Regions from separate parts of the Paenirhizobium cremeum genome, predicted to be linked through region 1. Evidence: predicted binding sites of a transcription regulator. Region 1 holds the regulator's gene; the other holds the start of a gene.
The links. Region 1 encodes PhoB, which activates phosphate uptake and scavenging genes when phosphate is short. Its sites were predicted from a motif close to TGTCATNNANCTGTCAT; they were not measured.
Positions count from the first base shown of each region.

Region 1 (5,030 bases):
GCCGCGTTCGGCCTCGATTGTCGGCGGTCTCGTGCTGACGCTGATGACCTTGCCGACCATCATCATCGCCACGCGTGCGGCTTTGAAGGCCGTGCCGCCGTCGATCCGCGCTGCCGCGCTCGGCCTCGGCGCTTCGAAGATGCAGACGGTCTTCCATCATGTGCTGCCGCTTGCCATGCCGGGCATCCTGACCGGCACGATCATCGGCCTGGCGCATGCTCTCGGTGAAACGGCACCGTTGCTGCTGATCGGCATGGTGGCTTTCGTCGCCAACTATCCAGGTACGCCGCTCGAGCCGTCGACCGCCCTTCCGGTGCAGATCTACCAGTGGGCGAACGAGGCGGAGCGTGCTTTCGTCGAACGTACATCGGGAGCGATCATTATTCTGCTCCTGTTCCTTCTGGTAATGAATGTGGGCGCAATCCTGTTGCGGCGACGCTTCGAACGGCGCTGGTAGAGGGAGAAGAGACATGAACATGATGTCGGAATCAGCAGTTGAAAAGGCGCTGGATCAGAAAATGAGCGATGTGAACTACAAGATGATTGGCAAGGACGTCTCGGTTTACTACGGCGAGAAGCGCGCGCTTTTCGACGTGAACCTGAACGTTCGCGAGCATACGGTAACCGCGCTCATCGGCCCTTCGGGCTGCGGTAAGTCGACCTTCCTCAGGACGCTCAACCGCATGAATGACACGATCGACGGTTGCCGGGTCACCGGCAAGATCACGCTCGACGAGATGGACATCTACGATCCGTCCATCGATGTGGTCGAACTGCGCGCGCGCGTTGGCATGGTTTTCCAGAAGCCGAACCCGTTCCCGAAGTCGATCTACGAGAACATTTCCTACGGCCCGCGCATCCATGGTCTCGCCAAGTCGAAGGCCGATCTCGACCAGATCGTCGAGACCAGCCTTCAGAAGGCCGGCCTCTGGAACGAGGTGAAGGACCGCCTCCATGAGTCTGGCACCGGTCTCTCCGGCGGCCAGCAGCAGCGCCTGTGCATTGCCCGTGCAGTCGCCGTCAGCCCGGAAGTCATCCTGATGGACGAGCCTTGCTCGGCACTCGATCCGATCGCGACCGCCAAGGTCGAGGAACTGATCCACGAGCTCAGAACCAACTTCACGATTGTCATCGTGACGCACTCCATGCAGCAGGCGGCCCGCGTTTCCCAGCGCACGGCGATGTTCCACCTCGGTCTGCTGGTCGAGGAAAACGATACCGACAAGATGTTCACCAATCCGGACGATCAGCGCACGCAGGACTACATCATGGGCCGCTTCGGCTGATGTCGCCGCATCCGGTGATCGATCTTCCATTTCAAGGATACCAAGAACATGTCTTCATCGCATATCTACTCGGCCTATGACGAGGAACTGAAATACCTGATGCGCCGCATCTCCGAGATGGGTGGGCTTGCCGAACAGATGGTGGGCGACAGCATTCGCGCGCTTGTCAATTCCGATGCCGCCCTTGCCCAGAAGGTCATCTCCGACGACGTCATCATGGATGCCGCCGAGCGCGAGATCGGCGACAAGGCGATCGTCACCATCGCCCGCCGCCAGCCGGTTGCAGCTGATCTTCGCGAGATCATCGGCGCGCTCAAGATTGCCAATGACCTGGAGCGGGTCGGCGATCTCGGCAAGAGCAACGCCAAGCGCGTCATGGCCGTTCAGGCCACCGGCGTTCCGCGCAAGCTCGCCCGCGGCATCGAGCATCTGTCGGAGCTTGCGCTCGTGCAGCTCAAGGAAGTGCTCGACGTCTACACGACACGCTCGGCCGAAAAGGCCAAGTCGATCCGTGATCGCGACGAGGAGATCGACGCCATCTATACCTCGCTCTTCCGCGAGCTTCTGACCTACATGATGGAAGATCCGCGCAACATCACCAGCTGCACGCATCTTCTGTTTTGCGCCAAGAACATCGAGCGCATCGGCGACCATGCCACCAATATCGCTGAGACGATCTACTACATGGCGACGGGCGCTCAGCCGGAAGGCGAGCGCCCGAAGGAAGACCTGACGGCTACCGTCGGCGCCATCGCCGAGTGAGCCGTCGGTCCTGAGAGAGGTAGTTGAAGTCGATGTTGCCCAAGATTGCTGTCGTTGAGGACGAAGAAGCACTGAGCGTGCTTCTTCGTTACAATCTCGAGGCTGAAGGTTACGAGGTCGAGACCATCCTGCGTGGCGATGAAGCGGAGTTGAGGCTGCAGGAGCGGGTTCCCGACCTGCTCATCCTCGACTGGATGCTGCCCGGTGTCTCGGGCATCGAGCTTTGCCGCCGGTTGCGTATGCGGCCGGAGACGGAACGTCTGCCGATCATCATGCTGACGGCCCGCGGCGAAGAAAGCGAGCGCGTGCGCGGTCTGGCGACCGGGGCGGATGACTATGTCGTCAAGCCGTTCTCGACCCCGGAACTGATGGCGCGTGTCAAGGCCATGCTGCGCCGCGCACGTCCGGAGGTCCTCTCCAGTGTCTTGCGTTGCGGCGATATCGAACTGGACCGCGAGACCCATCGGGTTCATCGCAAGAGCCGCGAAGTCCGGCTTGGGCCGACCGAATTCCGTCTGCTGGAGTTCCTGATGGCTTCCCCCGGGCGCGTTTTCTCGCGTTCCCAGCTTCTGGACGGCGTCTGGGGCCACGACATCTATGTCGACGAACGCACGGTCGACGTGCATGTGGGTCGCCTTCGCAAGGCTCTCAACTTCTCGAATATGCAGGATGTGATCCGCACCGTGCGCGGCGCGGGATATTCCATGGAAGCCTGATTGGGTTTTTCCAGGATCACATTGCGGATACGTTGTGACAGACAAAAAACGGGCCGAAAGGCCCGTTTTTACATTTCCGGTTTTGTCCGAAGACGCCGGACTTTATCGAGCCGACCTACGCCTGTCGCCAATCGGCTGGTAGGCGAGCTTGGCGTGATAGTTGCAATAAGGGGAATTATCGGACGACTCGCAGCCGCAGAAATGGAAATCGTCCTTCATAGGATCGCCGATCGGCCACTTGCAGGTGCGTTCCGTGAGTTCCGTCAGCGCCAGACGCCGGGAAATCGGCACGACCACGTTGCTCGCCGGAGCGATATCGATTTCCTCGATGCCTTCGATCTCGATTTCTTCCTTGAGCATGTTGGCGCCGGCAGGCCGCGCAACGGTGCGGGTGGTGACGCGCGGCGCATAGTTCTGGGCGCGGGGCGGCGTCGCCGTGCGCTTTGCCGTCCGCGTCGTCGCGACGCTGCCGCCGGCCTTGGCGCGGCCCGGGAGGCTGAGGCGGTGAACTTTGCCGATAACGGCATTGCGGCTCACTCCGCCAAGTTGCGCGGCAATCTGGCTCGCGCTCAAGCCTTCGGCCCAAAGCCGCTTCAGCTTTTCTACTCGCTCATCCGTCCAGTTCATGCCATTTTCTCCGCCGGTCGCAATTCGTGCTGGCAGAATCCCTCGCCGTTGCTTCGGAAAATTCCGAAACAAAACTGCCTCGATACTGTCGGTGACTAATTCCGCCGCATGCAATTTCTTTATTGGTTCTTAACCTAGTGTGAGGCTGACTCCGTGACAAGAGTCGGCGGAATCATCGGGAATCGATTTCGAAGTTTTCCCCAACTTGCTACCGAGGCGCGATCATGTTCGCCCATGCGCCGCTTGGCTCTGTCCCTCGACTCCGAGTGGCGAAAATTCCGCTTTTCCGCGGTGTTTCGTTGACAGGGAGGGGCGAAATGACGATAGTGCAGCCGCCGCCGCAAGGCGGCATTTTTGATTTTTTGGACCCGGCGGAACAGGGGTTCCGGTGCGGTCCGCACCCGAAAAGACAAAAGCTCTTCGAAAGGAGTCTTTCGCTATGGCCGAGGCCTCTCCGCTTTATCAGACTTACATGCGCGCTCCGCTGCGTTTCGAGCGAGGCGAGGGCGTGTGGCTGATTACGGAAAACGGAGAGCGATATCTCGATTTCGCAGCGGGTGTCGCCGTGAATTCGCTGGGCCACGCCCACCCTCATCTCGTCGGCGCATTGCGTGAGCAGGCCGATAAGGTCTGGCATCTTTCGAACCTCTATGAGATCCCAGGCCAGGAAAAGCTCGGCAAGCGCCTGACCGAGGCGACCTTTGCCGACCGGGTGTTTTTCACCAATTCCGGTGCAGAGGCGCTTGAATGCGCCATCAAGACGGCCCGCCGCTATCAGTTCTCCAAGGGACATGGCGAGCGGTTCCACATCATCACTTTTGAAGGCGCCTTCCATGGCCGCACGCTGGCGACGATTGCCGCTGGCGGCCAGGCGAAATATCTCGAAGGCTTCGGCCCCAAGGCGCCGGGTTTCGATCAGGTGCCTTTCGGCGATCTGGAAGCTGTGAAGGCGGCGATTACTGACGAAACGGCAGCCATCCTCATCGAGCCCGTTCAGGGCGAGGGCGGCATCCGCACCGCGCCTGCCGGTTTCCTGCGGGAACTGCGCAAGATCTGCGATGACAACGGTCTTCTCCTGATCTTCGACGAGGTCCAGTGCGGGATCGGCCGTACAGGCAAGCTGTTCGCCTACGAATGGACGGGTATCACGCCTGACATCATGGCCGTGGCCAAGGGCATTGGCGGCGGGTTTCCGCTCGGCGCCTGCCTTGCGACAGAAGACGCTGCCTCGGGCATGAAGGCCGGCACCCATGGCTCCACCTATGGCGGCAATCCGCTTGCCATGGCAGTCGGCAATGCCGTGCTCGATGTCGTCCTCGCCGACGGTTTTCTCGAACATGTGCGCGACGTTGCGCTCGTCTTCCGCCAGGGTCTTGCCGAGCTCAAGGACCGGTTCCCCGGTGTCATCGAGGAGATACGCGGCGAAGGCCTTATGCTCGGCATCAAGGCGAAGGTGCCTTCCGCGGAGCTGCTGCAGGCGATGCGCGACGAGCATATCCTCGGCGTACCGGCGGGCGATAACGTCATCCGCCTTCTGCCGCCGCTTGTCGTCACGGCCGAGGATGCCAGGGAGGGGCTGAACCGCATCGGCCTTGCGGCGGAAAAGGTTCAGACGACACTCGACACGACTGCCCGGATT
Region 1 covers NZ_CP180217.1:127,083-132,112, forward strand. The annotation lists gene pstA (phosphate ABC transporter permease PstA) at 1-457, shown strand, start outside; gene pstB (phosphate ABC transporter ATP-binding protein PstB) at 471-1,286, shown strand; gene phoU (phosphate signaling complex protein PhoU) at 1,335-2,048, shown strand; gene phoB (phosphate regulon transcriptional regulator PhoB) at 2,081-2,764, shown strand; gene ACLBKR_RS00655 (GcrA family cell cycle regulator) at 2,867-3,391, opposite strand; gene ACLBKR_RS00660 (aspartate aminotransferase family protein) at 3,831-5,030, shown strand, end outside.

Region 2 (5,030 bases), 1.8 Mb from region 1:
TCAGCGCCGAGAACAGGGCGCCGTGCTGGAAAAGCACGCCAAGGCGGGTATCGAGCATCATCCGCTCGGCCTCGGATACCTTGTCGTAATCGGCGCCGAGAATTTCGATCGAGCCGGAACGCCGTGGCAAGAGCCGCAGCACCGTGCGCATCAGCACCGACTTGCCGGCGCCGGAGGCGCCGACGAAACCGAGGATTTCACCGCGATAGATGTCGAGATTGAGATGGTCGAGCACGACCTTCTCCCCGAAGGCGACCGTCAGGTCGCGTACGGAAAGCACCGCCTCGCGCTTCTGCCTGCCGGAGGGATTGTCTGCCATTCATCCCTCCTCAGAAGTCGATTGCGGCGTAGAACATGGCGAAAAGCCCGTCCACGAGGATGACGACGAAGATCGATTTGACCACCGACGCGGTGACGTGCTGCCCGAGCGATTCCGCGCTGCCCCCCACCTTCATGCCTTCGACCGCCGAGACGATGCCGATGATGAGCGCCATGAAAGGCGCCTTGATCATGCCCGAAGCTATGGTCGAATAGTCGACTGCATCGTGCAGGCGGCCGGTGAAGACATCGAAGGTGATATCGGAATAGGCCCAGGCGACGAGTGCCGCCCCGTAAAGGGCCGCGAAGTTGGCAACGATGGTCAGAAGCGGCAGGGCGATGGTCAGCGCCACCAGCCGCGGAAATACCAGGACCCCGATCGGATTGAGGCCGATGACCTTCAGCGCGTCGATTTCCTCGCGCATCTTCATCGAGCCGATTTCGGCGGTGATCGCGCTGCCCGAACGGCCGGCGATCATGATCGCGGTCAGCAATACGCCGATTTCCCGCAGTTGCAGGATGCCGACGAGGTCGACGACAAAGACTTCCGCCCCGAAATAGCGAAGCTGGAAGGCACCCTGCTGGGCAATGATCGCCCCGATCAGGAAGGACATGAGCACGATGATGGGAACGGCCCTAACACCCATGTGGTCGAGCTGGTTCACCACGGACGCCGGCGAAACGCCGCTACCCCGGCCAAGCTTGGTCTGGGCGCCGCGCACCGCCGAACCCAGAACGAACATCATGGCGACGAAGTCCTGCCAGAGCTCCACCACCGTCTCGCCGATCGGCGCGAAGAAGCGCTGGAAGAGAGGCCCCCTGGCCTCACCCTTGCCCGGGGAGTTGACCTTTTCCGGCATGGCGGAAATGAGTTCCCGCATGGCTTCGGTGCCGCCGGTCACCGCGACGGAAACCCCTTCAGCCTTCTGCTTGGCAAGGAAGCGACGGATCAGCCACGCACCGGCGGTATCCATTGCCGAAATGCGCGAGAGATCGATTTCGACGATGCCGGCCTCCCCGTCAGCCAGGCGACCCGCATCGTGCAGCATCGCACCGAGGCTGTTGTTGCGCCAGACCCCACGCAACTCGATGCGCCGTCCTGCCCGATCGGGCAGGTCGTGTATCTCGATCGACGCGCTTTCTGGATGAACCGGCTTCACTGTCCCGACGACTTCTACGCTTTGGCCATGCGCACTCGCCAGTGACGGCCGCCTGCGCGAAATACGATTCCTCGCAGTATAGCCGGACCGCACAAGGATGAAATCCTTAACCGGCGTTAAAGATTGTTAGGTGCAGCAAAACCACAACAAAAACCGGTCATTCCGCCGACCGGACGGCAAACGTCCTCACGCGGCGCGGACATCCTCGCCGGTATCCTGCTTGACCGGCGCGAGAGCGAGCGGAACCGGCGCCATGACAAGCTGCTTGGCGGGCTTGGCCGCGCCCACGAGATGCCCCCAGGAAATCAGCTCGAAGCGGCCATCCGGATGCTCGGCAATGGCGGTGCAGCTTTCCACCCAGTCGCCCGTGTTGATGTAATGGATACCGTCGATATCCTCCATGATGGCATGGTGGATATGGCCGCAGATCACCCCGTCGACCTCGTTTCGACGGGCTTCCTCGGCCACCACGCGCTGGAACTCGCCGATGAAGTTGACGGCCTGCTTTACCTGCTGCTTGGCCCAGGAGGAAAACGACCAGTAGGGCATCCCAAGCCGGCGCCGGAGTCCGGCGAGCACCACATTGATCGCGATGGCGGTGTCATAGGCCCAGTCGCCGAGATAGGCGAGAAGCCGCGCGTTGCGCACCACGACGTCGAACTCGTCCCCGTGCAGAACAAGATATTTCTTGCCGTTGGCGGTCTCATGGATCATGCGCTCGGCGACCTCGATCCCGCCGAAATGGGTGCCCGGGAAACCCCGCAGGAATTCGTCATGGTTGCCGGGAATATAGACGATACGGGTTCCCTTGCGCGCCTTGCGCAGCAGTTTCTGCACGACGTCGTTGCAGTCCTGCGGCCAGTACCAGCTCCGCTTCAGCCGCCAGCCATCGACGATATCGCCGACGAGAAATATCGTGTCGGCCTCGTGCTGCCGCAAGAAATCGAGAAGAAAATCGGTCTTCGCCGCCTTTGAACCCAGATGCACGTCGGAAATGAAAAGGGTTCTGAAATGCCGCGTTTCCGTCTGCCCACTCACGGTCGCCATCCTCTGGATCTCGCTTCATGAAATCATGAACTGGCTCAAACCAGACTCGTGTTTCAGGATGATGACATGTTGGGGATATGCGACAGGGGACCGCACAAAACCGGGCAAAATACCCTGCCCGGTCGGCTTCTGGGGAGGAAGGTGCGACGAGAAGCTGCCGTCAGATGAGTTCCGGCAACCGATGCCGGGACATGCGCCCCGCCTCCCCGCGCTCCACCCCGAGCGACACGAGAACGAGTTCGGCGACCTCGCTGCCGGCATCGCGCCAAGTCTTGTAACCCTCCTGCACCAGCATCATCCCGGAAAGCGTCGCGCCGCCGATGATTGCCAGCGCCGAATTGGCCTGCTCCGGCGGGATCGTATAACGGCCGTTCTCGATCCCCGACCTGAGATCCTCGCCCGAGGTCCCCGCAAGAAGCCCCTGAAGCGTCCGGTTGCTGAAGCCGAAATGAACCATGAAACGGCCCCATTGCGGCTCCTCGTGCGACCTGCGAATGAAAAGCCGGATGCCGCAGGCCAGCCGCAGGGGAGGATCGCTTATCGTTTCCAAGGTGGCGCGCACCTTGAGCAGCATTTCATCCGCCAGGTCGCCGGCGATCTGCTCGAACAACATGCCGGGATCGGGTATGGTGTTGTAGACCGTCCCGCGGGCCACGCCCGCCTCTTCCGCAAGGTCGCTGATCGTCACACGATCGGACCCTTTTCGGGAAAAAAGCCGCATCGCGGCGTCATAGATACGGCATTTTACATTTGTCACGTGAAGGAACCCTCCATGGCCGCCGGCCGGACATGCTTCATCCGACGATCATTCCGGCAACAGAATCCGCCTGAAACCTTTTCATATCGCAATTGAGAGACAACCGGTCTCATATCACCCCCGGAAGCCTTCGCCTTCCTTCCTCGCCCCTGGACGGGCGACAATGGCCAACCGACGGAATACCGGATTCTCTTTGGGCGATACCACATTGAACTCCTTAGGGCAGCCCCGTTCATGCCGCCTGCGTCAAATAGACGCTCGTGTTGACTTTTGAACATTTGTGTTCAATATAGACCGGAACTGATTACACATCAACATCTCATCCCGGGTCATGAGAATCGTTCTCCCGAAAAAGGCCCGACAAGGAGAAAATCCGTGAAGAAACTGATCGTCGCACTGGGCCTGGTCATGACACTCGCGGCCTGCGCACAGACCACAAGCGAAACCACAGGCAGCACCCCGTCCGGTAAATCGAAATACGGCATCGGTCCCACCTCGCTGCCGCCGGTCATCACGCCGTCAGTCTGATACCCGCCCCTCGGATCATCGGTTTTCGCCACCGCCACTGGCGAACGCCATGCCTCCGATGGCGCATGTCGGACCGGCCGATGCAGGTCCGGCAAAGCGCCGCGATGGCCGGATCGGGTCCGCCGTCCGGCCATCGCCGGTGCACTGTCGGCAATGCGGTTGCGATAGGAACCGAATGGGACTTCCACCGGAAGCCAATTGGTGTATTCAGGGATTTCGATAACCTGAAACGACGATGCCGATGGACCCGATGAACGCTCCCGAAAAGAACAAGCCGCAGCCGACGACCGCAACGGCGGATCTCGATGAACAGGCCCTGTTTTATCACCGCTATCCCCGTCCCGGGAAGCTCGAGATTCAGGCGACCAAGCCGCTGGGCAACCAGCGCGACCTGGCGCTCGCCTATTCCCCGGGTGTGGCCGCTCCCTGCCTTGCGATCCGCGACGAACCTGAGACCGCTGCCGACTACACCGCCCGCGGCAATCTCGTCGCCGTCATCTCCAACGGTACCGCCGTGCTCGGTCTCGGCAATATCGGCCCGCTGGCCTCCAAGCCGGTCATGGAGGGAAAAGCGGTTCTTTTCAAGAAGTTCGCCGGCATAGACGTCTTCGACATCGAAATCGACGCCGCAAGTGTGGACACCATGGTGTCGACGGTTTCGGCACTGGAGCCGACCTTCGGCGGCATCAACCTTGAGGACATCAAGGCCCCGGAATGCTTCGAGGTGGAAGCCCAGCTTCGCGAAAAGATGAACATCCCGGTCTTCCACGACGACCAGCACGGCACGGCGATCATTGTCGCCGCCGCCATCCTGAACGGTCTGGAACTGGCGGGCAAGAAGATCGACGAGGTAAAGATCGTCGCCTCCGGCGCAGGCGCCGCCGCACTGGCCTGCCTCAACCTGCTGGTGACGCTTGGTGCGCGCCGCGAGAACATCTGGGTCCACGACGTCGAAGGCCTGGTCTATGTCGGGCGCGAGGTGCTGATGGACCGCTGGAAATCGGTCTATGCACAAGAAACCGACAAGCGCGCCCTGGCCGAGTCCATCGATGGCGCCGATGTCTTCCTCGGGCTTTCCGCCGCCGGCGTGCTGAAACCGGAACTCCTGGAGAAAATGGCCGAAAAGCCGCTGATTATGGCGCTGGCCAATCCGACGCCGGAGATCATGCCGGATCTCGCACGGGAAGCCCGCCCTGACGCGATGATCTGCACAGGACGCT
Region 2 covers NZ_CP180217.1:1,927,451-1,932,480, forward strand. The annotation lists gene ACLBKR_RS09660 (ABC transporter ATP-binding protein) at 1-319, opposite strand, end outside; gene ACLBKR_RS09665 (ABC transporter permease) at 330-1,478, opposite strand; gene ACLBKR_RS09670 (UDP-2,3-diacylglucosamine diphosphatase) at 1,665-2,525, opposite strand; gene ACLBKR_RS09675 (TetR/AcrR family transcriptional regulator) at 2,686-3,282, opposite strand; gene ACLBKR_RS09680 (hypothetical protein) at 3,658-3,810, shown strand; gene ACLBKR_RS09685 (NADP-dependent malic enzyme) at 4,061-5,030, shown strand, end outside.
Region 2: a site for PhoB is predicted at 2,576-2,592, ahead of ACLBKR_RS09670 (UDP-2,3-diacylglucosamine diphosphatase). Genes of this name have one in related genera too.